3 regions of the Shewanella sp. SM73 genome follow, and region 3 is predicted to be linked to each of the others. Evidence: predicted binding sites of a transcription regulator. Region 3 holds the regulator's gene; each other region holds the start of a gene.
The links. The regulator ArgR, encoded in region 3, controls arginine synthesis, uptake and breakdown. The targets are predictions, from matches to a motif close to ANTGAATANNTATTCANT.

Region 1: argC (N-acetyl-gamma-glutamyl-phosphate reductase) is a predicted target of ArgR. The motif match lies at 4,907-4,924, and genes of this name have one in related genera.
Region 2: argA (amino-acid N-acetyltransferase) is a predicted target of ArgR. The motif match lies at 6,428-6,445, and genes of this name have one in related genera.

What each region holds. Positions count from the first base shown of each region.
Region 1 is NZ_JAKKRY010000016.1:71,829-81,780, forward strand. It holds gene argH (argininosuccinate lyase) at 1-555, opposite strand, end outside; gene L5M51_RS18740 (argininosuccinate synthase) at 664-1,902, opposite strand; gene L5M51_RS18745 (ornithine carbamoyltransferase) at 1,962-2,867, opposite strand; gene argB (acetylglutamate kinase) at 2,880-3,662, opposite strand; gene argC (N-acetyl-gamma-glutamyl-phosphate reductase) at 3,694-4,674, opposite strand; gene ppc (phosphoenolpyruvate carboxylase) at 5,296-7,965, shown strand; gene L5M51_RS18765 (DUF1439 domain-containing protein) at 7,965-8,510, shown strand; partial or broken gene L5M51_RS18770 (CinA family nicotinamide mononucleotide deamidase-related protein) at 8,602-9,576, opposite strand; gene L5M51_RS18775 (hypothetical protein) at 9,659-9,952, opposite strand, start outside.
Region 2 is NZ_JAKKRY010000019.1:46,649-56,600, forward strand. It holds gene folE (GTP cyclohydrolase I FolE) at 1-163, opposite strand, end outside; gene L5M51_RS20215 (alpha/beta hydrolase family protein) at 434-2,422, opposite strand; gene slmA (nucleoid occlusion factor SlmA) at 2,558-3,151, opposite strand; gene dut (dUTP diphosphatase) at 3,186-3,644, opposite strand; gene coaBC (bifunctional phosphopantothenoylcysteine decarboxylase/phosphopantothenate--cysteine ligase CoaBC) at 3,641-4,864, opposite strand; gene radC (RadC family protein) at 4,987-5,664, shown strand; gene rpmB (50S ribosomal protein L28) at 5,786-6,022, shown strand; gene rpmG (50S ribosomal protein L33) at 6,029-6,202, shown strand; gene argA (amino-acid N-acetyltransferase) at 6,525-7,844, shown strand; gene L5M51_RS20255 (PH domain-containing protein) at 7,964-8,482, shown strand; gene rarD (EamA family transporter RarD) at 8,532-9,416, opposite strand; gene L5M51_RS20265 (thioesterase family protein) at 9,622-9,952, opposite strand, start outside.
Region 3 is NZ_JAKKRY010000002.1:218,813-228,764, forward strand. It holds gene L5M51_RS04150 (UPF0149 family protein) at 69-644, opposite strand; gene L5M51_RS04155 (cell division protein ZapA) at 880-1,182, shown strand; RNA gene ssrS (6S RNA) at 1,300-1,480, shown strand; gene L5M51_RS04165 (5-formyltetrahydrofolate cyclo-ligase) at 1,490-2,188, shown strand; gene folM (dihydromonapterin reductase) at 2,413-3,159, opposite strand; gene L5M51_RS04175 (thiol-disulfide oxidoreductase DCC family protein) at 3,426-3,824, shown strand; gene mdh (malate dehydrogenase) at 3,927-4,862, opposite strand; gene argR (transcriptional regulator ArgR) at 5,157-5,627, shown strand; gene L5M51_RS04190 (NAD(P)-dependent oxidoreductase) at 5,761-6,393, opposite strand; gene L5M51_RS04195 (LysR family transcriptional regulator) at 6,500-7,402, shown strand; gene L5M51_RS04200 (Dyp-type peroxidase) at 7,476-8,411, opposite strand; gene ggt (gamma-glutamyltransferase) at 8,660-9,952, opposite strand, start outside.

The sequences.
Region 1 (9,952 bases), on a different contig from region 3:
ATCGCTTAAACGGCTGATATCCCGCTCAGTCATTTCCACATACGCTAAACACCAGTGGCCAAATGTCACAGGTTGCGCGCGCTGCAAGTGAGTATAACCCGGCATTACCGCATCAAATTCACGCTCAGCCAACGCCAGTAATTCAGCATGTAAACCTTGAAGGCGCGCGAGTAATGCTTTGCCTTCGGATTGACACCAAAGCTTTAAATCGGTGGCAACTTGATCGTTACGGCTACGACCGGTGTGCAATTTCTTACCGAGATCGCCCACTTTGGCAATCAAGGCCGACTCGACGAAACTGTGAATATCTTCAGCGCCCGAGGCGAGAATAATCGCCGGATCGCCCTGTACTTCCACCAGTAAGTCATTAAGCGCTTTTTTCAAGTCACTGCATTCTGTGGCTGTGATAATTCCCACGCTGGCAATCGCATCCGCCCAAGCAATGGAGCCGACCACATCCTGTTCGAACAAGCGATAATCCACAGGCAACGAATCGTTGAATAATTTGAATAGCGCGCTCGTTTCGCCCTGAAATCTTCCACCCCATAAAGCCATGCTAACTCCCCTTACTCACTGCTTATTTAAAATCGACTCATCTGAATCAAAAACTAAATCAAAACCTAAAAACAAAAAAGGGCGCTAGGCGCCCTTTTACACGACCTATTACTTACCCTTAACGTCATTAGCGTTGAGTGCGCGGATGCGGCTCGCTAATGAGTACAGGCGGATAAAGCCTTCTGCATGCTTTTGATCGTAAACTTGATCTTCACCGAAGGTGGCAAACGCTTCAGAGTACAAGCTGTTGGGTGAACGTTTCTTCACTGCGCTCGCTTGGCCTTTATAGAGTTTTACCACAACTTCACCATTAACTGACTCAGCCAATGACTCAGATGCTGCCAACAGTGACTTACACAGTGGTGTGAACCAACGGCCGTCATACACTAAATGCGCCATTTGTGCGGCGACTTGCTCACGCCAGTTACGGCTAGTCTTGTCGAGTACAAGCTCTTCAATCGCACGTAGTGCTGCGAACATCACAGTGCCGCCGGGTGTTTCATAACAGCCACGAGACTTCATGCCGACTAAACGGTTTTCAGTGATGTCGATACGACCCACACCGTGTGGCGCAGCAATCGCGTTTAATGTCATCAGTGCAGCATAAGGCGTTAGGGCTTCACCATTCACTTTAGTAATACGGCCATGTTCTACTTCTAGCGACACATATTCAGGCTTGTTCGGTGCATCTTCAGGATCGGCAGTCAGTGTCCATACGCCTTTGCTTGGCTCGTTCCATGGATCTTCTAACTCACCACCTTCATGGGAAATATGGAAAGCGTTGGCATCACGGCTATAGATTTTAGTCGCTGACGCTGACGTCTTGATGTCACGTTCAGCTAAATAGGCCAGCAGATCTTCACGGCTCTGCATAGTCCATTCACGCCATGGTGCAATCACTTTTAAATCAGGTGCTAATGCGGCGAAGCAACCTTCGAAACGCACTTGGTCGTTACCTTTGCCGGTACAACCGTGACACAGAGCATCGGCGCCCACTTTACGAGCCACTTCAACCTGCGCTTTGGCAATAATAGGACGCGCCATTGACGTACCGAGTAAATAAGTGCCTTCGTAAATCGCACCGCTCGCAATCGTTGGGTAAATATAGTCTTTAACGAATTCTTCTTTTAGATCGACGATATGACATTCAGAAGCACCTGAAGCTAAAGCTTTTTCAGTCAAGCCAACCAGCTCTTCTTCGCCTTGGCCAACGTCGGCGCAGAATGCGATGATTTCACAGTTATCGTAGTTTTCTTTTAACCAAGGAATAATGGCCGAGGTATCTAGACCACCTGAATAGGCTAAAACCACTTTTTTCACGCCAGTATTTTTTATCTCGATAGACATCTTAAATTCCTATGACTCGTTTCTCTTAAGGAGAAAACAGGCTGCTAAACAGGGTTAATTTAACTAAATAAGGTTACCAGTACCGCATTTTGGGCATGCATCCGATTTTCGGCTTGTTGCAGAATTAAGGATCCTGCACCGTCCATCACTTCATCTGTTACTTCTACACCACGGTGGGCGGGCAAACAATGCATAAAGAAGTTAGCGCCCGCTTTCGCCATCAAAGCTTTGTTTACTTGGTATGGTGCAAACTTCGCTTTGATATCAGACAAAGGCGTTGGATCGCCCATTGAAATCCAAGTATCAGTATAAATAGCGTCGTGACCTTCAATCGCATCGATATCTGAAGTCAGCACTATCTTGCCGCCATATCGTTTGGCGAGCTCTTGCACTTCTGCCACTACGTAGCCATCAGGAAAGTGACCCGCTGGGCAGATCACTATCATGGTGGCACCGAGAATAGCCGCACAGTACATCAGCGAGTTAGTGACATTATTACCATCACCAACATAAGCTAATTTAGCTTTACTGACATCCTCAAACTGCTCTGCCAGTGTTAAAAAGTCAGCTAAGGCTTGGCAAGGATGATAAAGATCCGACAGCGCATTGATCACGGGCACTGAGCCGAACTCGGCTAATTGTTCGATAGTGGTGTGTGAATAGGTTCTCGCCACAATTGCGTCGGCCCAACATGACAGGTTAGAAGCAAAGTCAGCAACCGATTCCCGTTTTCCCAGTTCACCATTTTGCTGGTCTAGGTATAAACAGTGGCCCCCGAGCTTATTAATACCGATATCAAAGCTAACGCGTGTTCTGAGTGAGGGCTTTTCAAATAACATCACCACACTCTTGCCATCCAGCGCATGACGATACTCAGCCGGATTGGCTTTAATCGTTTTTGCCAAGGCAATTAGATCCTGTAACTGCTTCTGGGTTAAGTCTTTTATCGATAGTAAATGCTTCATAACCTACTCCACTTATGGTTGGATTTGTGTTCCTACGGCTTCACCTTTTGCTAATGCGATTAATTGGCTTGCATCACGCCACGAGGCAACTTGTACCGCCTGCCCCATCCACTGTGCGACTTCGAGCGCAGCTTCAACTTTGACCTTCATTCCTTTTTCGATCACACCTTGCTTAACAAGGTCTGCTATCTGCTTGCCATTTAAACTGTGGATGAGCTGGCCTTTACCATCGAGCACCCCAGAAACATCCGACAGTAGCACTAACTTGCCGCCCACTAATTTGGCTAAGGCCGTCGCAGCTTGATCAGCATTGACGTTAAGCATTTGGCCATCGTCCATCATGGCGATAGAGCTACAAATCGGCATCCAACCTTGGGCGAGGATAAACTTAAGATAAGTGCCATCGTTTGGCGTGACTTCGCCCACTAGGCCTAAACGCTCATCTTTAATCTTAGCCGAAACAGTATTGCCATCGGCGAGGCTCATGCCCACACTCACAATGCCAGCCTTAGTCGCTGCGCCTTGAAGAATTTTGTTCGAAGTACCCGCAAGTGCGCCGGCAATAATCGGCATTTGCTCGGGCGGAGTCACACGCAAACCTTCTAACTTGACGGTTTCCATACCATTCGCTGCTAGCTGCTCATCCACCAGACAGCCGCCGCCATGCACCATCAACACTTGCTGACCATTGGCTAACATAGCCGCAGCCGTATCCATCAATCGCGCCATCCCCATTTCACATTGCAGCAGCGCGCCGCCCACTTTAAGCACTAATACTGAGTTGTTTGTAGACATCTTGACGACTCTCTTAAATAAGGATGAAGAATTAAAGGTTAAAATGAATCTTTATGCATTGCAGCGCTTGGCTGGCAGCACCTTTCATCAAGTTATCGATGGCACTGGCTACCACTAAGTAACCGCTATTCTCATCAAACTTCCAACCTAAGTGACAGTTAGGTGTCAGCACCACATCGTCTACTTTCGGGAACTGATTGTGCTTCACGGTGACCAATGGCGCCTTGTCATACACGCTATAGGCCGCGGCCACATCGGCAGTCGTAGTACCTGGTTTTAGCTGTACGGTAATGGTCGCTAAAATGCCACGCTTAAAGTTACCAAGGTGCGGTGTAAATATCACTTCTTGGCCAAGCTGAGTGGCGATCTCGGGTTGATGTCTGTGGCCTAATACGCCGTAAGGTGTCAGGCTCACTTCACAAAAACTGGTGTGTAACTGCGCTTTACGGCCCGCCCCTGTTACGCCGCTCACGGCATTGATAACCGGATAAGCCGATGTCAGTAAACTCGCTAGCGGTTTTAACGCTGTCAATGATGCGGTCGGGTAACAACCTGGCACGGCAATCATCTTAGTCGCAGCGATTTCTTTAGCATTCCATTCGGCAAGGCCATACACGGCTTTGGCTAAAACTTCAGGATATTCATGCTCAAAGCCATACCACTTCGGATATTGCGCCACATCGCTAAAACGATAAGCACCGCTTAAATCGAATACCGCTAACCCTTGGCTATAAAACCAAGCCGCTAAATGCAGGCTCACCGAGTGCTCAGTCGCGAGCACCACGGCATCCGCTTCGGCAACGATTTTTGCCTTAGCTTCATCGGACAATGGCGACAGCGTTAATACGATATGGCTATAGCTAGGATACAAATCCGCTAAAGGTTTACCTTTATCTAAACTGTTTTCAGAAACATACAAACCCTGAATCGTCAGATCTGCTTCTGCATCGATTAAAGCGGTCAGTTGCGCGCCTGTGTAACCACTGGCACCAATAATGGCGATATTTTTCATGTTTTTGTCTTATTAACCGAATCAAAGAAACTTAAAGAGTAGATGAATAGCTTACACGCAACCGCGCATATCTATGATGACAAGACTATCGTCGCAGGAAATCGTAATAGGTCGTTATTTTATTCACTGTCAGGCTAATACTGTGCATCATGATATTCACTCTACAGGTCACAGGGGGTGACTTATCTCAACTGATGGCTAGACTACCACAAAGATCTACTTATGCAATATATGTGAATATATATTTTTAATTTATTTTCATCTTTTAAGCTCAAATTAGGATATCGAAGACACAGTTCCCATTCAGCTAACTCGTTAATAACACAGTTATCCAGGGTCAACATGAGTCAAAATCAGTCCTTTTCATTAACAGCTAAGATACATGTCTGCAAAGCATAAAATGATGCACTTCATATTCACTTGCACTAATCATCAAAAAATATTGCGTGACTTCGCATTTCTATTGAATATTCTTCATCAAATACCGTGATTGGTTGCATATCGGATAAGCCAGTCGTATAAGTTATAAGTTCTGCTGTTGACCATAGCCCCAAGTGATAGGTATTGTGCTAACGGGCTAAATGCACAGCGGATTTTTATGTTTTTCTATTCGGAGTAACTATGTCAGTAAACGCGGCAGACAATATGACAGATATGTATGCGTCATTAAGATCGAACGTGAGTATGTTAGGCCAAATCCTTGGCGATACTATGCGTACCCATCTTGGGGACTCTTTTCTTGAGAAGGTTGAACAGATCCGTAAGCTTGCCAAAGACTCACGCCGAGGCGATCAAGCCGCCAGAGAGCAAATGCTCGAGTTACTGACAGCTTTGCCAGACGAAGAATTAGTCCCTTTTGCAAAAGCTTTTAACCAATTTCTTAACTTAGCTAACTTATCCGAGCAATTTCATACTATCAGTCGTAATTGCGACGAACTTGTCTGCGTACCAGACCCAGTGGAACAACTCCTAGGCCGCATGCTCAATGGTCGTGTCGACCAAGCTAAAATGCTCGACTGTCTAAAAACACTGGATATCGATCTGGTGCTAACAGCGCACCCCACTGAAATTTCCCGTCGCACCCTGATCCAAAAATACGCCGCCATTGTCGACTGCTTAACAGAGCAAGAAAACGACCAACTGTCGGATAGAGAACGTCAACAGATCAATCTGCGCCTGCGCCAATTAATCGCGCAAATATGGCACACCAATGAGATCCGCCGCGAGCGCCCCACTCCAGTGGATGAAGCCCGCTGGGGATTATCCACCATTGAAGAGTCACTCTGGCATGCGGTGCCTGACTTCTTAAGACAACTTAACGACCGAGTGCAGCAACGCACAGGGCAGCAATTACCGATTGATATCGCGCCAGTGCGCTTTTCAAGCTGGATGGGCGGCGATCGCGATGGCAACCCGTTTGTTACCGCAAAAGTCACCCAAGAGGTGCTCGACCGTAACCGCCATGCTGCCGCCAGATTATTCTTAAAAGACATAGTCCTACTGGTCGGTGAACTATCGATGGAAGAAGCCAATGATGAGTTAAAGGCTTATACCAATAACAGCTGCGAACCTTACCGCCACGTGTTGCGCTCCATTCGTCAAAGACTGCGCGATACCATAGATTATTTAAATGCGCGCATTGAAGGCCACAATCCTGAAGTCGATAAGTCGAGCCTGATTTGGCAAGAAAGCGATCTCAAAGCGCCGTTAGAAATGCTTTATAAGAGTTTGACCGACTGCGGTATGCGCTTAATCGCCAACGGTTTATTGCTTGATATTCTCCGTCGCCTCGCCTGTTTTGGCATTCACATGCTCAGACTCGACATTCGCCAAGACGCCAGCCGTCACAGCGATGTGCTCGCCGAATTAACTCGCTATCTCGGCATGGGTGATTTCAACCATTGGGATGAAACCGAGAAACAAGCTTTCCTATTACGCGAACTCAGCAACCGTCGTCCACTGATCCCAGGTAACTGGCAACCCTCAGCCGATGTGGCCGAAGTGCTTAATACCTGTCGTTTGATTGCTAAACATCCGGCTAAAGCACTTGGATCCTATGTGATTTCGATGGCGGGTAAGCCATCGGATGTCTTAACGGTTTTACTCTTGCTCAAAGAAACGGGCTGTTCGCACCCAATGCGCGTGGTACCGCTATTTGAAACCTTAAGCGACTTAAACAACGCCGCGGCCTGTATTACCGATTTGCTCGATATCGACTGGTATCGTGGTTACACCAAAGGCATGCAAGAAGTCATGATTGGTTACTCTGACTCGGCTAAAGATGCCGGTGTCATGGCGGCGGCTTGGGCTCAGTATTACGCCCAAGAGCAGTTAGTGGCGGTCTGTAAACAAGCAGGCGTCAAGCTTACGCTATTCCATGGCCGTGGTGGCAGCATTGGTCGCGGGGGTGGTCCTGCACACAAAGCAATCCTATCGCAACCACCAGGTTCGGTAGATGGCCGCATTCGTGTGACTGAGCAGGGCGAAATGATCCGCTTCAAGTTTGGCTTGCCAAAACTCGCGGTTCAAAGCTTGGCCCTGTATACCTCGGCCGTATTGGAAGCAACCCTATTACCACCGCCAGAGCCGAAGCAAGAGTGGCGCAATTGCATGCAACGTATCGCTGAAGAATCAGTGGGTGCTTACCGTGGCATAGTGCGTGATGAACCTGATTTTGTGGCTTATTTCCGCGCGGCAACGCCAGAAGTGGAATTAGGGAAACTGCCACTCGGCAGCCGTCCTGCCAAACGTCGTGTCGATGGTGGGATCGAAAGTCTGCGAGCCATTCCGTGGATTTTTGCTTGGTCGCAAAACCGCTTGATGTTACCTGCATGGCTCGGCGCAGGTGAAGCACTACAAGCCGCCAGTGAACGTGGTGAGATGGGCTTACTGCAAGATATGGAGCGGGAATGGCCCTTCTTCAGCACTCGTATTTCAATGCTGGAAATGGTCTACGCCAAGGCGGAACCTAATTTGGCCCGCTACTACGAAACCTGTTTAGTACCTAAGGACTTGCATCACTTAGGCGAAACCTTGCGCCAACGCTTAGATCTGGGCATTAAAGTCGTGCTTAAGTTGACAAAATCGGATAGTTTAATGGCGCATACACCGTGGAATCGCGAATCAGTTAAACTGCGAAATCCGTATATCGATCCATTAAACTTCTTACAAACCGAGCTATTAGCGCGGACACGTAAGGAAACAACCGAAACTCCTGCGTCTGAACATGTACAGTTAGCGCTAATGCTGACCATTGCAGGTGTGGCAGCGGGTATGAGAAACACTGGTTAATGAAAAAACTTTCCCGCACGATTTGCTTGGGACTGACTGTACTGCTTGGCGGCTGCGTCTCGCAGTACAGTATCAGCGAGCACGAAATGGAGCAGTACCTCAGTAAAGAGATCCATTTTGAGATTAAACAAGGCAATCAATTAGTTGGCGCAGAAGTACGCATTAACGACATCAGTGTCAAGCTAGGTGTAAAACCTGACACTATGAGCGTAAGTGCCGCAACTCAAGTATCAATTAAGAATCCGATCTTTCCATTGAGTGCCAAACTCACGACGACTTTCGAAGCAAAGCCTTGGTATGACAGCGCAACGCACAGTGTCTATCTGCGCCAACTCGAATTAGTCAAAGTGGAATCAACGCCCAAGGATATTGAAAAAGCGATTAGCAGTGCCACGCCGCAGGTGATGGGTTATCTAAGGCAATTCTTAGAAAACCAGCCTGTGTATGTGCTGGATACCAAGGACAGTAACCAAGCACTGATGGCAAAAATGACCGAAAGCATTCAAGTTGCCCCAGGTAAATTAGTACTTAAGTTCACTAAATAATCTGCCATTTTTGTATCTCTGTAGAAGTTAAAATGCTCCCTCGGGAGCATTTTTGTTGGCAGGTTTAAACTGGTATATGCCCGTATAAGAGTTACTTACTGAATCGCCCAATCGACTGATAATCGACGATCACAGCTTCAGCTAAAAGCTCACGTCTTAGCATATCGTAAGCCACTGCAGCACTTAAACTGCGTACCAGATCCCGTGAACGTCTCGGTAGTTTAATCATCTGACTATAAACACCGCCGCGAGTTGCTAAAGCGATCGCCACAGTGCCCACAGGTTTCTCATCTGTGCCACCATCGGGCCCCGCAATTCCACTGGTTGCCAGCGCATAGTCACTATCTAAAATTTGCCTTGCCCCCTTAGCCATTTCTTCCACAGTCGCAATAGAGACAGCACCATGATCATCTAAGGTTGAAGGATTAACACCTAACACGCGAACTTTAGATTCATTACTGTAAGTCACTAATCCGTGCTGTAAGTAAGATGAACTGCCAGGGAAATCAACTAACTGACTGGTGATCATGCCGCCAGTGCAAGACTCGGCAACGCTTAAGGTCAAGCCTGAGTTAAGCAGCTTATAATGAATTTCTTCGGCAAGGGTGGCTTTATCTTCCGCCACAACCGCAGTACCCAGCACCATTTTGATGTGCCCAGCGACGCGAGGTAATACCGCAATCGCCTTCTCGCCACGGGCGAAAATCTTAATCTCAATATGCGGCATAGAAGAGCGGTAACCAATAGTAATGCCTTCTGGCAGCTCTAGCGGTTCTAACTTATCTGCCAAAGCGGACTCACCTTGGCCTATGGTCAACAGTTTCTTTAAGGCAACCTTAGCATCAAGGTTAAACTCATCGCGAATAAAGGGCACAAACTGCTCTGTAACCATGTGCTTCAGCTCAAAAGGCACACCAGGCGTAAAGAATAACCAAGCGCGGTTAAGCTTAACTCTAAAACCACAAGCGGTTCCCACAGGGTTATCAACCATCACAGCTGAGGCTGGTAGCATAGCTTGCTTGAGATTACTTAAAGGCATTTCACGGTTATTACGGGTAAACCACTGTAGCGCGGCGCGAAATGTGATCACATCACGCTTGGAATGTGATCACATAATTTAGCAGCTTTATACCCCATTTAAATCCGATTTAAATCTCCACTTCATCAACCAAAACAGCCCCATCAAACTCGGGTAATGCGAGTATGTGAGCATACGCAGCTTGGCGAGGTGTCATGCCATCAAAAGCTGGCTCATCGAGATTAATACTAAACACTTTAGTATTGCGTCCATCTTTTAAAATTTCGACTGGCGGCTTGCCTGAGTCAAATGCAGCAACGTCTTTAAAAACGCTCACAATCGCACTACAGCCACGGCCCCCGTGCGTTGATGCAATCACCTTATAAGACTGACTAACCTCAGTCCCTTCACCTGGGGCGGTGAC
Region 2 (9,952 bases), on a different contig from region 3:
CGTCTGATAGATCCAATGACATTAATGTCAGGATTTCTTTCATATGATGTTCAATCTTGTCTTTACGTTCTTCACTGCTGTAAACGCTTGGGAGCATTGGGGTTTCAAGTCCACGTTCTAATAACGCGGCTTGTACTTTTACTGCTGCTTCACTTAATGCCATCTTATCCTCCACTACGTCGTAGCGGCTATAACAGAAAACCTATGCTGATCATCGCGTGGTACTTGGGCTGTTCAGCATCAGATACAAATTATTGTTATTCTCGCTAGGGCAAGAATAGGGGGAGGAGGATAGCGCGAATTGCAGACAATTCATACCGAAAAACGCGCATAGGCCACATGAAAAAGCCGATAGTCCTTATCGGATATCGGCTTTAAATTTGCCACTGTCAATCGAGTTTAGCCTAGCAGTGTCGGCAAGTTTGAGTTAATTCTAAAGTTTCAGATTGGTTTTTAGGAAGCTGAGCATTTGTTCATAGTACTTCGCTCTATGCTCATCGTTATAAAAACCGTGGCCTTCATTGTCCATCACCAGTTTTTGGTAAGGATAATTGTGAGCTTTTAGGGCTTTTTCGAGGGATTCGAGTTGCTCAATTGGCGCTCGCTCATCTTCACCACCATGCACCAATAGTATGTTTGCTTTGAGTTTATCGACGTTTTCAGAAGGAGACATTGCTTTAAGTACCGCTTTATCTTGGCCAAGCACATCCTTGAGATAGCTAGTACCAGAACGGCTGTTGGCGACATCGCCTTCATTAAACATCAATTCAAGATCATATACGCCAGCTACACCTATGGCGCATTTAAACATATCTGGCGCAAGCACAGCGCTCTGCAAGGCGCTGTACCCACCAAAACTGCCGCCAACAATACAGATGCGTTCCTTATCGGCAAAACCTTGGTCAATAACGTACTGGGTTGCGTCGATAATGTCGTGCTGAATATCTGAGCCCCATTTTTGATAGCCTGCGCGTTCAAATTGATCGCCATATCCACCTGAGCCACGGAAGTTGACCTGTAGAACGGCTATGCCTTGGCTTGCTAGATATTGGTTTTGTGGGTCAAAGCCCCACCAGTCACGGATACCGTGTGGACCACCGTGTGGATTGACGACTAAGGGTAGGTTTTTAGCTTCTTTACCAAAGGGGAGCGTTAGATACCCATGGAGTTGTTTACCATCACGGCTGGTGAAACTGATGGGTTTAACATCAGCCATTTGCTCTGGGTCGAGCCATTTTTTAGCGGCGGCTAGATATTCAAGTTTTAGTGTTTTCGTATCAAATATGTAGTAATCGCCAGGGTTTCGATCGTTAAACGCAAGTACAACGAGTTTTTCTGCATCTCGGGTTTCGCTAACAATTCGTACTTGATGGCCGGGGAGAGCACCAAGCAGATCTTTTAGCAATTTAGCGTGCGAATCCTCATTATCGACAAAGGCATAACTTGGGTAGCCATTTTCAAACTCAACTGCGTAAAGTTGTTTATTGGTGCCGTTAATCCAAAAGTTGTTAGGGTCAACGTTTTCATCCTGAATGATTTCAGTTTTATCGCCCGTTTCGAGATTAATTTTGTAAACTCCTAAGGTTTCACCTTGGGAGCGACCCGCGGCATAAATCGTATTTTTATCATCGGCAAAGGAGAGTGGTTTAAAATCAGCAAGACCTAGATTTAGTTTATCGGTATTTACCCAGTTACCGTCTTTGCGGTAGAACACTTTAGTAATGTTTTGTTTGTCCTCACCGGCAACGAAGCGGACTTCACCTTGATGGTCTGTCATAAAACGGGCTCGGCCGATAGGTGAGCCAGTGATGCGTTTACGTGTGCCATTGAACAAGTCTACGCGATAGACATCTTGTGATAGTTCAAAGTCAAGATTGATCCTATCATTCCATGGAATAGCATTGACTAACATGTAGCGTTCATCATCTGGCAGAGGATCGAGGATAAACGCGCTCGCACGCATAGGTGTGTTTTTCTTGATATTTGAACCTGTTTGTTGCTCGCCACTCTCGAAGCCGAATAGATACGCTTTTCGTGAACCATCGGCATTTACCGCCATCAATTCACCGTAGTAGATAGGTGTGTCTTGCCAGCCTTTTAGGTATTCTTTTGCCAGTACCAGTCGCTCACTATTGGCCCATTCATAGTCGCCGACTTGAGCATTACCGGGAAAACGTATCGCATTGAGGAGTTTTTTGGTTTGGGTATCTAAGACTAAGAGAACATTTTTACCTTCGACACTTGTGATAGCGCTTAAATATTTACCAGTAGGCGATATTTTTACATCCGAGTACTCATCACCTTTGCTGAATAATTGTGCTTGCGATAACGCATTCGCGTTGGAGCTATTGGCTGCAAAGGTGGATATTGGAAGTATTGGTAAGCAAAGTGTCGCCAACATGGCTAATCGGAAGAGTTTCATCTGACATCCTTGTAAAATCATTGTGTTTTTTGTTCTTAAAATGTTTTTCGAGGATAAAACAAAAGATGGAGCGAAACAAGGAAGGAATATCGAAAATAAAGGACGATAGTTACCGTCCTTTATGTTGAAAAATCATTAGCTTTGTAAAAGTTGGTGCTGGATAAAACGCCACTGTTCATCGAAGTGTGTCGTCGGTTTGAGTTTGAATTCACTTCGTACAAATTGAGCGATTCGGCCTTCGGCAAAGGCTAACAGTAAATTGGCTAATATGGCTTCGTCTAAGTTGAAGCCTTTACCTTCTCGCAGGGTTTTTTCCCGTAAAATTTGCTTTAACTGGGTTTCAATTTTGGCAAATAAGTTACCAATACGGCTTCGCAGGCGTTCATTTTCACCTAGTAGAGCATCACCGTTGAGAACGCGGGAAATTCCTGGGTTACGCTCGGCAAAGATCAGCAGCAGTTGCAGTACCAACTGGCAGCGCTTCATGGTGTCTTTTTCGTCATCCATGATTAAATTGATGCGCGACAATAACGACTCTTCGATAAATTCGATTAGGCCTTCGAACATCCGCGCTTTACTCGGGAAGTGGCGATACAGTGCGGCTTCCGATACACCGACTTCTGAGGCCAGTTTCGCTGTGGTGATCCTTTGTCCTGGGTTGGTTTCTAGCATCTGCGCTAGACATTGCAGAATGTGTTCACGACGATTAATTTTTGGGCTTACAGCCATTGCAGTATCCTTGGCTCAATAACGACTTAGGGGATTATTTAGTGCCTGAATGGCCAAATCCGCCTTCACCACGGTCTGAGCTGTCGAACTCATCAACGAGTTTGAATTGTGCTTGTACCACAGGAACAAACACCAGTTGCGCGAGACGATCGCCCATTTCTAAGGTGAATGGACTGTCACCACGATTCCAACAAGATACCATTAAGGGGCCTTGGTAATCTGAATCTATGAGTCCGACTAGATTCCCCAGTACGATACCGTGTTTATGGCCCAGGCCTGAGCGCGGTAAAATCACCGCTGCAAGTCCTGGGTCGGCCACATGAATGGCAATCCCCGTAGGAATGAGCACTGTTTCACCCGGTGTTATGGTTAAAGCCGTGTCTATCATGGCGCGAAGATCCATGCCTGCACTGCCTGCGGTGGCGTAAGCGGGCAAGGGAAATTCTGAGCCGATACGGGAGTCGAGAATTTTTAATTCAATCGGTGTTTTCATGTATTTGTTTTTTCTTTCACTATCAACGAAAGTAATTGCCGTGCCAACGTGAGTTTGTCAGTAGCAGGCAAATCTTGACTGCCGTGCGGCCAGAAAACACGCAGGGCATTAGCATCGGCATTAAAGCCTAGGCCAGCAATGGAAACGTCGTTTGCGGCGATCATGTTCAAGTTTTTACGTTTGAGCTTATCGCGCGCATAGGCTTCTACATCATGGGTTTCGGCGGCAAATCCCACCACAAAAGGACGGTTAGGTAAGCTCGCAACCGTGGCTAAGATATCAGGATTCCTCACCAGCGCAAGTTGCATTTCTTCGGTCGATTTTTTGATCTTACAGGTAGCAATATCGCTAATGCGGTAGTCTGCAACGGCGGCGCAGCCAATAAAAATATCTTTTTTATCAACGTTATCCATAACAGCATCGAGCATATTTTGCGCCGATTCAACATCAATGCGTACCACGCCTTCAGGAGTATTTAAATTTACGGGGCCTGAGACTAAGGTGACTGCTGCACCCATATCTGCCGCGGCTTTGGCCAGTGCAAAGCCCATTTTTCCAGAACTGTGATTTGAAATGTATCTGACGGGATCAATTGCTTCACGGGTTGGTCCGGCGGTGATCAGCACCGACTGTCCTGCGAGTGGCTTAAATTCAACGGCGTCAGGCGTGGCAAAAAATTGTGTAGCCAGTTCCGCTATGTCTAATGGCTCTAACATACGACCAGGGCCGACTTCACCACAGGCCTGACTGCCACTGGCGGGGCCCCAAAGTGTAAAACCACGTGATGCGAGGCTAGTTAAATTCGCTTGTGTAGCCAGATTACGGTACATCTGCTGATTCATTGCTGGACACAGGGCAATTGGCGCCTCAGTGGCAAGACACGTGGTGGTGATTAGCTCATCGGCCATGCCTGCATTAATCCGCGCCAATAGGTTTGCGGTTGCAGGGGCGATGATGACGAGATCTGCCCAACGAGCAAGTTCTATATGGCCCATGGCTGCTTCTGCTGCGGGGTCGAGCAAGCTAGATGCCACTGGATGTCCAGACAACGCTTGCAGCGTCAGAGGCGTGATAAATTCCATCGCACTTTGGCTCATCACCACGCGCACATCAAAGCCTCGCTCCTTCAAGCGGCGTACTAAATCAGCACTTTTATAGGCCGCAATACCGCCGCCAATGCCCAGCAGGACGTTTTTATTTGTCAGACTCACAGACATCATCCGAGATAGAAATAATGCCGGCAACAATATCACAAAGTGGTGAATTTTAGTGACTATCCCAGTTCAAAAAATCTCGTCCATACTCAGTAAAGTGAAAATATGTGAGATGACAGGGAGGTCACATGGGGATTAAAGATTGGCCTGAGGGCGAAGGTCCCAGAGATAAACTGTTACAAAAAGGAGCTGCGCATCTCTCGGATGCTGAATTACTGGCAGTATTGCTGCGTAACGGTTTAGCCGGATTAAACGCGGTTGACCTTGCTAGGTCGCTTATTTGCGAGTTTGGCGGCCTCAGAAACCTGCTCTGTGCCCCAAGAAATCAGGTGTGTCGACTTCCGGGCGTAGGACCTGTAAAATACGCCCAGCTTCAAGCTGCGGCCGAATTAGCGCGGCGTGTAGCGCAGGAAAATCTGCAAAGAGGTCAGGTTTTGACAAATCCCGATTTAACTCGGGACTATTTAATGCGACAATTGGCCGATCGCTCCTATGAAGTGTTCGCAGTTTTACTGCTGGATAGCCAGCATAGAGTGATTCAATTTGTCGAATTATTCCGCGGCACAATAGACTCAGCCTCAGTGTATCCACGTGAAGTGGTGAGCTTAGTGCTGGAGAAAAAGGCCGCAGCAGTTATAGTTTGTCATAATCATCCGTCTGGTATTGCCGAGCCCAGTCAGGCTGACCGACGAATAACTGAGCGATTAAAAAATGCGTTAGCAACCATAGACGTATCCTTGTTGGACCATATGGTTGTAGGTGATCGAGAGATAGTTTCTTTTGCAGAACGAGGCTGGATTAATTAATCTAACACTTGATCTTCACTCTGTGATCGTGTATAAAATGCGCCCTCTTTGTGCCTCGGGCGACGGCCATACGAGGCACATTAATGCTCGAGCGTTAAAATTGTTTTTGGAGAAGATTGACATGTCAAGAGTATGCCAAGTTACTGGCAAGAAGCCGATGGTTGGTAACAACCGTTCGCATGCAAAAAACGCGACCCGTCGTCGTTTTTTACCTAACCTACAAAACCACCGTTTTTGGTTAGAAGAAGAAAAGCGTTTCGTACAGTTACGTGTATCTACTAAAGGTATCCGTCTGATCGACAAAAAAGGTATCGAAGTTGTTGTTGCTGAACTTCGTGCCCGTGGCGAGAAGGTATAATAGATCATGGCTAAAGCTAAAGGTAATCGTGAGAAGATCAAATTAGTTTCTACAGCTAAGACTGGTCACTTCTACACAACTGAAAAAAACAAGCGTAACATGCCTGAAAAAATGGAAATCAAAAAATTTGATCCAGTTATTCGTCAGCACGTTATCTACAAAGAAGCCAAAATCAAGTAATCCTTGGTTAGTGTTTCGAGAAAAGCCCCTTATTTAAGGGGCTTTTTTTTGCATTTTTTTAGTGGCTAGTCATCAAGTTGAGATAATTGCCTCGCAAACTTAAGCCGCTGAATCATCCCCTGTGAAGTTAAAAAAGTGTGAACACTTGCTGAAAATATAAAATAGTGCAGTTCTAAGCACTTTAAATCATTAAAGCTGCACTTTAGTGAGAATAAATTCTTTATATGTGAATTAAAATGCAATACCATACGCGAAAGTTATCGATTCATTCCTGGCATGTCATAGTGACGCTGCCAGCTCAAAAATGAGGTGTAAATAACGCGTGCGTACCACTGAACTGGTTGATGGATTTCGTCACTCTGCCCCCTATGTTAATGCTCACAGAGGTAAAACTTTTGTGGTCATGCTTGGCGGTGAAGCTTTGGCTCAAAATCAATTCCGCGCCATCTTAAATGATGTCGCCCTGCTGCACAGTTTAGGGATCAAAGTGGTGTTGGTATATGGCGCTAGGCCGCAGATTGATGCAGCATTAGCCGCCAACGGTATTGCGCCTGCCTACCACGACGGTGTGCGTATCACGGATGAAGATTCGCTCAAAGTGATTAAGCAAGTTGCAGGTGCACTGCAATTTGATATCACAGCGCGTTTATCCATGAGTTTAAGTAATACGCCGATGCAAGGTGCGCAAATTAACTTAGTGAGCGGCAACTTTGTGATTGCTCAACCACTGGGTGTGGATAATGGTGTGGATTTTTGCCTGAGTGGCAAAGTGCGTCGTATTGACGTGCAAGGCTTAAAACGTCAGTTAGATAATCACTGCATCGTATTGATGGGGCCGATTGCGGCTTCGGTTACTGGTGAAAGTTTTAATCTCACCGCTGAGGAAATCGCGACTCAAGTGGCAATTAAGCTTAAAGCAGACAAGATGATCGGCTTTAGCTCACAGAACGGTATTCTCGATCGTAATGGCGATGTAATTGCCGAGTTGATGCCAAATGATGCGCAAAACATCATGAACAAGCTGGCCGAGCAAGGGTCAGCTTGTGTTGGCACTATGGCGTTTCTCAAAGCCAGTATCGATGCTTGCCGCAATGGTGTGCCACGTTGTCATTTAGTTAGCTACCTTGAAGATGGTGCTTTACTACAAGAGCTGTTTTCCCGTGAAGGGATTGGTACACAAATCGTCACTGAGAGTGCTGAGCGTTTACGCTGTGCGTCGATCGCTGATATTGGCGGTGTGTTGAACCTTATCCGTCCATTGGAGGAGCAAGGCATTCTGGTGCGTCGTAGTCGTGAGCAGCTTGAGATTGAAATCGAACAGTTCATGTTGATTGAGCGCGACGGTTTAGTGATTGGTTGCGCTGCGCTCTATCCTTTTGAAGAGGACAATGCGGGTGAGTTTGCTTGTTTAGTGGTGCATCCCGATTATCGCGATGCCGACAGAGGGAGCTTACTGCTGAAGAACATTATCAATCAGGCCAGAAACCGTGGTTATTCACGCTTGTTTGCATTGACAACTCGGAGCATTCACTGGTTCTTAGAGCATGGTTTTGTGATTGAAGATGTTGAAGCACTGCCACAGAAGAAGAAGCAGTTGTATAACTATCAACGCCGCTCAAAAATTCTCGCGCTCGATCTTTAAGCCGTTCTAAATCAATCCAATCAATGCCAGCCTAGTACTCATATTAGCGCTGGCATTTTTATTGACATAATATGTCTTTGTTGGCAGATTAAGGCTTCACTGCACGGGAGATACTGCCAATGAGTCCTCAATTTTTTGAACTCGCCCCTTTAACCCAAACCTCTATCTTCAGTTTTATCGTCTTATTGCTCGGTTTAGCGGGTATCTTACTGATGTTATGGCTAAAAAATATGCCTAAGATAGCGAAGTCAGCGAGTTTAGGTATATTGCTGGTGATGATGGGCGGATTTTCTTGGGTCTTCTATCAATCGAATAGCGCCGAATTAGTGTTAACCGATACAGAGCTCACAGTGGATGTTCCCTTCTATAAAGTGCAGTTATCCCGCGCGGATTTATTGCCCGCCGAGGCACGTATAGTCGATTTGCAACAAGAGGCAGATTTAACGCCGAGATTTAAAACGAATGGTATAGGCATGCCAGGATTTCAATTGGGTTGGTTTAATCTACAAGGGAAAGGCAGGGCATTTTTGGCGATAACAGATAAATCGCAGTTAGTGTTAGTGCCAACGACTAAAGGCTACAGTTTATTACTGACAGTACCGCAAGGGAGTGAGTTTTTAGCACAGTTACAGAAGTAATCATCATATGTCATCATTTCTGCCACTGTGTTTATCGGCGTGATAATGCTCACGCCGTTTTGCGTTTATAGGCCATATCTAAGGTAAAGACGAGCAGCGCGCTCCAGATAAATCCGAAGGTCACGCCTTTTTCGGCATCGAAGGGCTCATTGAATAGACTCACCGCGAGGATAAACATAATACTCGGGCCAATATATTGGAAAAAGCCGAGCATAGACAATGGAATACGTACCGCTGCCCCTGCAAAACACAGCAAAGGAATGGTAGTCACTATCCCCGCCGCCATTAACATCAGATTCAATTGCCAATCGTTAGTCAGCATGCTCGCCGTGGCAGTGTCTAAGGTTGCGACGAGATAAATCAGCGCTACCGGTAATAACACTGCGGTTTCGACCAATAATCCGGCCTTAGCATCCACATTGACCTTTTTTCGCAGCAGTGCATAGAAACCAAAGGTGCCCGCGAGTGCCAGTGAGACGATGGGAATCGAGCCAAAAGAGATTAACTGGATCAATACGCCAGCGCTGGCGAGTGAAACCGCAAACCATTGCAGTTTACGCAACCTTTCGCCTAGAAATAACATACCGAGTAAGACGTTGAGTAAAGGATTGATGAAGTAACCTAGGCTGGCATCGAGCATGTGATCGTTATTTACCGCCCAGATAAATAGTAGCCAGTTTCCCGCGATCAATATGGAAGTAATGGTGAGAACCATCAACTGTTTAGGCTGTTTAAACAGTAAGCGTAAGCGAGAAAAACCGCCGATAAACTGCATAATGATCAGCATAAACACGAATGACCAAATCACTCGATGGAGCAAAATTTCGGTGGCGGAAACATGGTTGAGTAATTTGAAATATAAAGGCGCAAAACCCCACATACAGTAAGCACTGACGGCAAGTAGGATCCCTTTGCGGTATTCAAGATTTGGCATGAGACATCTTCGAAGAACAACAAGGTGGCGATTGTAGGTGTGTCTGACCGCTGACTCAAGGGTATCGCCGTGTTCTTTTCGTTACAGAATATCTCCGCAATAGATTGAATGGGCGATTAAAGTGAGTAAACATCCTGTTGATCAAGACGTTTACCTTAGTCAATTTTGAGCCCTAAGGCAGTAATACACATCTAAATTTAACCGCCTAACCCACCATATAAGTCCCTGTTCCAAAAGCGATATGGGTGCCTTGCTCATTATGTAGTTCCATGCGGCATACTGAAACTCGATTACCCGCACGAATGACGCTGCCCGTGCCCGTAAAGGTGAGGCCGCGTCCCGGCCGCAGATAATCGACGCGCATATCAATTGTCCCTAGGGTTTGCAGGCGTTGCTGCAGCTCTTCGACCGTCCAATCATCACGACTGGCGACCAGTCCTGCAAAGGCCGTGAGTCCGCCAACCACATCGAGTACCGTTGCTGTCACACCGCCGTGGAGGATTTGCTGGTGGATATTGCCAATCAGCTCAGGCTTC
Region 3 (9,952 bases):
GCCCACCTTTGACATCTAATGAAGCCACTACTGTGTTAACTTATTGAACATTAAACAACTGCGGTAAATTAATGCACCACCGCAGTATCGTCAGCCTCGCCATGGGGAAGCTCAGGACCAAATTCCGAGTAACACATGATGGCTGCAATACGGACAAACTCGAGTAATTCAGTGTAAGCGGCTTCGGACTCTTCATCGTCGGCAACATCAAATTCCACTTGGGCAATTTCCGCCAAGTCTTTGATCACTTCACGTACTTCTGCCGAGGCTTGATTCAGTTTCGGCTGAATAATCGCCATGCCAGTCAAAAAACTCTGGGTCCACAGGGACAAGGCTTCAACACGTTGGCTGAGCGGCTCTTCTTCTTCAGGCAACAGCGGCATGAAACCAAATTCAAAATCCACTAAACGCGTCACTGAATCGTTAAACAAATCACACACTAATTGGTGCAACTGCGCTGGCAAAGGTTGACCATCGTTCATCAGGTCGAATAAAGGCTTGATCCAAGTGTCGCCAGTTTGCTCTACACCACCGCAGATTAAACCGACTAAAGCACCGTGAACTTCTACCGGATGCTGGCCGATTTCAGCCGCATCTAAGGCGAGTTTTAAGCTGTCGATACGTAACGAAGGAGGGGTTGCCATATCAGATCCCAATAAGATTTTTCCAGCAGCAATGCTAGCAGAGATAAAGACTTGAACCAATACTGAATCCCAATAATGGCGAAATCGGCCACGCCCTGATAAAAAACTATCCAACTGCTCACACAAACAGCAAACAAAACCGTCAAAGACCAATCCATTTGCGGCTTACCTTGCACTTTTAAGATCAGCCCTATATAGTCCGCCCTAAGAGGCTAACGAAAGGATCACCCGCGACATGAGTAACAGTGCTGTTGAAATTACCCTACTTGGGCGCACCTACTCTATCGCTTGCCCGAAAGGTCAAGAGGATGCCTTACGTACGGTAGCGTTAGGAGTTGAACAACAACTCAGTGCGTTAAAAACCCGAACCAATAGCCTAAGCCGTGAAGAAATTGCGATTATGGCGGCGCTGAATATTGGACACGAGTTGTTCCAAGAAAAGCAAAAAAATAAACACTACATGCAACAGATGGACGACAGGATCAGCTTGCTGCAGTCGACCCTCGAAAGTGCCTTAGTTGAGCGTTCAACTAAATAGATTTAAACTGTGCACCTTAGTGATTTAACACTCATTGAGTTAAACAAACTGACGCACAGTGAATGGCTAAACTGGATTATCAACATAAACCAATGCTTTAGCGATTCAATACCGTTTTGCTCCCTGGGATGCATGCCAACTGGTAATGTCCCTGTGCCGATAATTTTTATCTCAGGGTGAATGCTTTACTGACATTGTGCATGCTCGGCTTGTACCGAGAAGCCTTAGGAGGTAATCATTTACCCGCCTTGAACCTACGGTTCAAGGGCTACACCGGTAGCGGCATTCTGGGGAGCATCTTAATTCTATGTCTACATCCTCCAAACTTTCTCATTTGAATCCCCAAAGCGACACGGCGCACCTTGCCGTAGAAGTCGCTGATGCCGTAGATGTCGCAAGCTATGCGGCAAATATCGCACTCCATACAAAAGAAAGCCGCAATCTGTTACGCAAAGCCATTCGTACCGCCCGTAAATCCCTCTCCGAAATAGAGCAAACCCAAGCAAGCTTAAACGCCTGCCAGCGAATGCTCGATGCATTGCAGACCAACAAAGCGCAACATGTGGCATTATATCTCACCCATGATGGCGAACTCGCCACGCCACCGCTGATCGCTGCGCTGTGGCAAATGGGCATAAACACCTATCTGCCTAGGTTACATCCCTTCAATGCCGGACAATTATTATTCCTGCATTACACCGCAAACACCCCCATGCAACCCAATCAATTCGGCATCTTAGAACCTAAATTAGATGTGCGCGCCATTATCCCAGTGACAGAGTTAGATGTGGTTATCACACCATTAGTGGCTTTTGATTTAATGGGAAATCGTATGGGCATGGGCGGCGGCTATTACGATAGGACGCTGGCAAACTGGCAGCTTAAAGGTAAACCTTTGCCTATGGGTTACGCTCACGACTGTCAGCAAGTGACGAGTTTACCCTGCGAGTATTGGGATGTGCCTTTGCCATTTATCATCACCCCAAGTCGGGTACTGACGTTTTGAAAAAGAAAGATCGAGAAACTAGAAGCTAGGGCGCTTCGCTGCTAGAAAAAGCAGAGCGTCGCTCTATAACTGCTCCTGCACTCTTTTTATTAAAGAGTTCTACCTCCTACATCTGACCACTATGGAGGGTAAAAATGTCATATTTGGTATGAAACAAAATAGATCATGCAGTCGTTAGCTCCTTCTAGAATCTAGAGCCATGCAGTGGCGTTCTAGAGCCTTCTCTACCTTAAATGCCGGCCACCATCGACATTATGGCAACGACCAGTGACGTAGCGGCTATTCAGCAGATATTCCACTAAGTCGATAATTTCCTCATTCCCCGCTTCTTTCGGCAACAGCGCTTTGGCTAATGTTTTTTGCTGATAGGCAACATCATCTCCTGCATTAAATAGGATCATCGCTGGCGCAATCGAATTCACTTTGACCTCAGGCGCAAATTTGGCGGCAAAGGATAGCGTCATATTATGCAGCGCGGCTTTACTGGCGGCATAGGCGATATGCTTCTGACTGCCCTTCTCTGCCACATAGTCAGTAATATGAATCACATCACTGCCGCCGATTTCATCGCCAGCAGCCGCACGTAGCTGTGCCTCTAAGGCCAAGTTCAACTGATAGGGTACGCTCACATGCACTTGCATCATCCGCTGCAGCACTTCACTCATTGTAAAAGTGGCACTCTTTAAAGACTCATTCTTTGTAAGCACAGGATCAGGCAGCCAATCTGAGGCATTGTGAATAATGGCGCGAATTTGCGGCAATTTAGCTAACTCAGCAATTAAGGATTGCACTTGGGCATCGTCATAAAAATCACAGGGATACAGAGTCGCACCTAAAGCGTTAAGCTCATCGATGCTAGCGTAATGGCTGCGATAAGTACCAATCACACGCTGACCTTGGGCGAGAAAATGTTTAGCTAAGGCGTAACCTATGCGTTTACCCACGCCTGTGATTATGATGGGAGATGTCATACCTATCCTTTTGAGTCGTTATTGGTCAGGTTTTACCTTGTTCGCTTAAAAATCAGCAATTAAGTTAAACTGATGAATAACCAAGATGTTACTGCACTCATTTGAATTTAACCTAACAAAAAGCCAAATGAGATGCTGATCCGTTCTACAATCGCTTAGATCTAAAACCCTTTCTTCTGCGTATAGGGTAGAAGAAAACCAAGCTTAAGTACTCAAGCCAAGAGCTTAGACCAAGTATTGTGATCAAGTCATCAGAGGTAATACCGATGGAACTGCGGATTTTTTACGATGGGAATTGTCCATTATGTAGCGCCGAAATGCGCCAACTGAAAGCGCGCGATCCGAAGAACTTAATTGCACTTGAAGATTTAAATCCGCCAGACTTTAGTGAGCGCTTCAGCCATATCAATAAAGACTACGCCAATACGATTCTCCATGGCGAAACCGCAACGGGCGAAGTGTTACTCGGGTTAGATGTCACTTGCAAAGCGTGGGCACTGACAGGGACGCGCGCTTGGATCCAACTATTACGCCTGCCCGTGATTAAAACTGTGGCCGATTGGTGCTATCTCAGATTCGCAAAAAACAGATATCGCATCTCCTATTTACTGACGGGCAAAGCCCGCTGCGATGATAACTGCCAAATTCCCACTAAGCGCCGCTGATCGACTGAATTCGCTTGGTAAAATGTAAAACCCAGGCATAAAAAAACGGAGCTCATGGCTCCGTTTTTAATTCGTCATAATCTAAAAAGATTATCCGAAATATTATTTAACGAAATCAACGCCTAGCTTGATATCGCCTTTCAACGTATCTAACATAGAATCACGAGCGTTAGCTTCGAATGCACTCACTTCACCGTAAGGCAGTACTTTTTCAATACCGTTTTTGCCTAACAGCACAGGTTGTGCGAAGAACTCAGCGTGCTCGCTGCCGCCATCAACATAGGCGCATTCAACGATGTTAGCTTCGCCTTGCAGACCACGAACCAGAGACAGACCGAAACGGCAAGCCGCTTGACCCATAGACAGAGTCGCGCTACCGCCACCGGCTTTAGCTTCAACCACTTCGGTACCCGCGTTTTGGATGCGAGTAGTCAAACTTGCCACTTCTTCGTCAGTGAAAGTCGCGCCTTCAACTTGAGACAGTAATGGCAGAATGGTCACGCCGCTGTGGCCGCCGATCACATTCACTTTAACGTCAGCAACGTTCAGGCCTTTTAATTCGGCGATGAAAGTTTCAGAACGGATCACGTCTAGAGTCGTGATACCGAACAGACGGTTCTTATCATAAACACCCGCTTTTTTCATCACTTCTGCAGCGATAGCCACAGTCGTGTTGACTGGGTTAGTGATAATGCCAACCAAAGCAGTAGGGCAAGTTGCCGCTACTTTTTCGATCAGGTTGCGAACGATACCCGCATTGATATTGAACAGATCTGAACGATCCATACCAGGCTTACGTGCAACACCAGCAGAAATTAGAACAACGTCAGCACCCACTAGGGCAGGCGTTGGATCTTCACCAGCAAAACCTTTGATTTCAACAGCAGTTGGAATGTGGCTCAAGTCAACCGCAACACCCGGAGTTACCGGTGCGATATCATATAGAGACAATTGTGAACCCGCAGGCAATTGAGTTTTTAACAGTAGGGCAAGAGCCTGGCCGATACCACCAGCAGCACCAAGTACAGCAACTTTCATAGTTATCTCCGTTATTTCTCGGATATGTGTGACATGGATCTAATTTGCGTTGGCGTCACATTACTGGAATGTCACAACAATTTCAATTATCCCTTAGTCGTGGGACAAAAGAATTCCGGAATAACGTAGAAGCAATGTAGAACAATTACTCAAATTGGGATTTTTACGCCCCCAGCAAACACTTAACCACTGGGACTTAGTGAATTTTTATTCAACCAATCTGGTTATTTGTTGACAATTTTTCTAAAAATATTCAAAATGGGCCTGTTTTTTTGAATAACGAATAATAATATTATGCAAACGACCAAGAATCAGGATGACCTTGTTAGAATTTTTAAGTCGATTTTAAAAGAAGAGCGCTTTGGCTCTCAGAGTGAAATCGTCACCGCCTTGCAAGCTGAAGGCTTTGGTAATATTAACCAATCAAAAGTGTCACGCATGCTCAGCAAGTTCGGCGCAGTGCGGACTCGCAACGCTAAGCAAGAGATGGTGTATTGCTTACCAGCCGAATTAGGCGTACCCACCGCGGGTAGCCCACTGAAGAATTTGGTACTCGACGTCGATCACAATCAAGCTATGATCGTCGTGCGAACTAGCCCAGGTGCCGCGCAGCTGATTGCCCGTTTATTGGATTCTATTGGTAAACCAGAAGGCATTTTGGGTACGATTGCCGGTGATGACACTATCTTTATTTGCCCATCGAGCATCCAAGATATCGCCGATACCTTAGAAACCATCAAATCTTTATTCAATTACGCAGAATAAAAAAACAGGTCAGTGAGCTGACCTGTTCTATTTTATCTGTACATTTTGAAGTGCAATATAGCGCTGGGTATTTGGCCATTGTCCCGATTACGTTACACATTCCAGCACAATATCTAACTCAACTATAACGATATCAGTAAGCCACACTGATGCGCTGGTTTGGGTGAGCGCCCTTTTCGGCTTCATCTACCATGGCTTTTGCGTAATCAGTTACAGAGATACGGCTTTGACCATTAGCATCGGTAAAGAAGCTGTCGCCACCAAGACGGTACGGGCCTTCACTCTCACCGGGATAAATCTCAGCCGCTGGGCTCACAAAGGTCCAATTGATTGCCGTTTGCGCCGCACGGAATACCTTCAAGGCTTCACCCTGAGCTAACGCCTCATCTTTATATGCTGCAGGGAAATCTGGACTAGAGACCAGCGTCACACCCGGCGCCACTTCTAAACTCCCAGCACCACCGACCCACAATAAACGTGACACGTTAGCGTTAGGCAGCACATCCAGTAAATGCTGAACCGTACTCGCCACTAGACCATGATTTTGTTGGGCACGGCCACCAACGGCGGCAATCACGACATCTACGCCAGCAAAGGTATCGGCAACCAATGGCTGCTCTAAATCCACGGCACGTACTGCCACGTCAGCCACGGATAACTTACTTGGATCACGCACTAACGCTGTCACTTGATGTCCACGACTCTGTGCTTCTTTTAAAATTGCACCACCGATCCAACCCGTTGCACCTAAAATTGCGATTTTCATTTCATTGTCTCACTCAGATGATTTACATTGGATCCAGTTTACTTGCAGTTTTTCACCTAATAAACATCAATAATTGAGCATGATTGTTTCAATATAGGATACTAATGTGGATAAAATTGCCGCTATACGCAGTTTCGTCGAAGTCGCAAACTGCGGCAGCTTTACCAAAGCTGCCGAACATTTAGACCTCAGCCGCCTGCAGGTTTCCCGTCATATTCAAGAAGTGGAGCAGTGGTTGAGTTTACGCTTATTACACCGCACCACGCGCAGCGCCAGCTTGACTTTGCAGGGTGAGGAAGCGCTACAATTTTGCCAGCGGATCTTAAGTGAAGTTGCGGCCATGGAGAGCCGTACCCACAGCCATAACAGTGAACTGGTAGGCAGTATTCGTATCGCTACACCTATTGGCCTTGGGCAGCACAGTCTGTTTGATGTCGTCGATCGCTTTATTAAAATTCATCCTAAGGTCAACATTCAACTGGTGATGTCGGACAGTTTTGCGCAATTGGTAGATGAGAGAGTCGACGTGGCGCTACGTTATACCGAGCAACCCGATGAGAATCTCATAGCTCGGCGTTTGATGACCATAGATGCAGTACTTTGCGCGGCGCCGAGCTATCTTGATAGCGCAACGCCACTCCTCGAACCCATTGATCTGCTGGCCCACAACTGCCTCATACACTCAGCGCAACAAAACTGGCCTTTTCTAAAAGAACTTCAAGCCGAGCACGTCAAAGTTACAGGGAATCTTAGGGCTAACGATATGGGAGTGTTGGTCAGTGCGGCGCTACGTGGACATGGCATAGTGCGGTTACCCTGTGACTTGGCTAACCAATACCTTGCCAGTGGTCAACTCAAAGAAGTCCTACCCGAATTTACGACACCAGGCCAAACCCTGTGGGCGGTATATTTGTCCCGCAGTTATCAGCAAAATCTAGTGCGCGCTTTTATCGATTTCACCGCCCTGCAATGGCAGCTCGATATCAAAAAATGGGTTCCCGCGCATTAGCATAAAAAAACGCACTTAGGCGTTAGCTTAAGTGCGTCTCGATTGATACTAATTCGGCTTGATTATAGAAAGCTTATTCGTCGAACTGCAGCATAAAATCCAGTGCGGGGGCAAAGAAAGATGAACCTGTCATCGCCTTAGTAAAATGCATCAAGTGATCATGATTGCCTTCGCCATCACCAAACATCATGCTATGCAGCATCTTTTCAAAATGTTCTGGCGTGCGGCAGTTAGAGATAAACATTAATCCCTGCTCCTTCAGCGAACCATAGGGCATACTCTGACGCAGGATCTCCATTGACTTACCATCGGCATCTTTAAGATTAACGCGTTTGATATGGCTGGTCAGTGGCTTATCTTCAGATTCATACTCGATATTATCTTGCTTAGTACGGCCGATAATATCCTCTTGTTTTTTAACTGGTAATCTATGCCACTTACTCAAGTTATGGGCATACTTTTGCACATGAATATAGCTGCCACCCTTAAACTCAGGATCCTCATCACCCACAAGTGCCACTTCCTGGCGGTGACGCCCCTTAGGGTTTTCGGTACCATCGACAAAACCAGTCAAATCACGGCTATCCATAAATCTAAAGCCACGCTCTTCTTCAACTAACTCCACTAAATCTTCAAACATTTGGCTGATTTCATTAGCCACTAAATGCAGAATATCGTAACGATCACTGCGAATATGCACGAATAAATCATATTCAATTGCAGGTGCTTCACGACTGCCCACTTGCATCGCAGGGAAAGGTTTAAGCAGTTCAGGGCGAGCAGTAGGATAGAGGCTATCCCAATAATTAGCACCAATACCAACAAAACCATTGAATGCACTGTCGGAATATTGATCTGTCAGCTCATAAATATACTGCGCAACGTTGGCAAGACAGGGACGTAATTGCGACTCGACATTGTCATTGGCATTAAACATCAAATAGACACTGTGTAAGTTCCCCTCTGCACACACACCCAACTGTTCACGCGGCATATTTTGAATATCCATTTGGTTATCACCCTTTTTCTAAATTCATTTTCGGCAATATTATCCGCAACTTTACCTAAAAATGACATTAACTAACGCACAGTTTGCTCTGATCTGTTTATGATAATGCCAATAGCGGAGCATTATCCCACCCCAGACCCTTAAACATAAAAATTGACGAGACCATTAAAGTCTCGCCAATCAGTTAAATCGAATCAATGACGTCAGGTTCACTCAGTATTGAGCTTACCTTAGCATTTATCTTAGTGTTAATAGCCTGCGGCGTGACCATCCTTGCGACTCTCAGAGGCCGCACGATATACGCCGGTTTCGGCATTAAATCCAATGGCTTGATAGCCACCAAACTCCCCAAGTCCATCACGCAGCACATGGCCTTTCTTAATCAACTCACGACGGGTTTCTACCGGAAAACCTGATTCCAGACTGACGTAGCCGCCATCCTTCATCACTTCGCCTGTGGGCTCGGTTGACCCCATATGCAAAATTCTGGGGGCATCGCCCGCTTCTTGCAAGTTCATTTTAAAATCAATCAGATTCATTACAATCTGCGCGTGCATTTGTGGTTGAGTCGCGCCGCCCATCACCCCAAAGCTCAGCCAAGGTTTACCGTCTTTGGTCACAAAAGCCGGAATAATGGTATGGAATGGACGCTTACCCGGTGCGTAGGTATTAAAACGCCCTTCCGTTAAATCAAACATTTGCCCACGGTCTTGCAGCACAAAGCCGAGATCCGGCGGTGTCATCCCTGACCCCATACCACGGTAATTACTCTGAATGAGTGACACCATGTTGCCATCTTTGTCGGCGGTAGTCAGGTACACAGTATCGCCATGTTGCAACGCTGGATTACCCGCATCGACACTCTTGGCGGCTTTTGTAGGGTCAATCAACTTAGCGCGATCATAGTTATATTTCTGTGAGATAAGCTCGGTAACGGGCACTTTATTAAAGGCCATGTCGGCATAAAACTTAGCTCTGTCAGCAAAGGCGAGTTTCTTTGCTTCGACAAATAAATGGACATATTCAGGACTATTAAAGCCCATGGCAGCCACATTAAAGGGCTCCATCGTTTTTAAGATTTGTAGCGCCGCAATGCCTTGACCATTAGGTGGCAGTTCCCACACATCGTAACCACGGTAGTTCACCGAAACGGGATCTATCCAGTCGCTAGTATGGCTCGCTAAGTCATCATAACTTAAATAACCACCTTGGGATTTCATGTACTTATCAATACTTTTGGCAATATCACCTTTATAGAAAGCATCGCGGCCGCCCTTGGCAATTTTCTCATAGGTGTTAGCAAGCGCGGGATTTTTAAAGATTTCCCCTACGGCAGGCATCTTACCATTAGGCATATAGGTTTCTTTAAAACCGGGAAATTTAGCCAGTTTTTTACCACTAGCATCAAGGTAATAGGCAATCAACTCTGACACAGGGAAACCATCACGGGCGTAATGAATTGCAGGCGCAAGGTTATCGGCCATAGCTAATTTACCAAACTTATTATGCAGCTCGTACCAACCGTCAACAGTGCCTGGTAC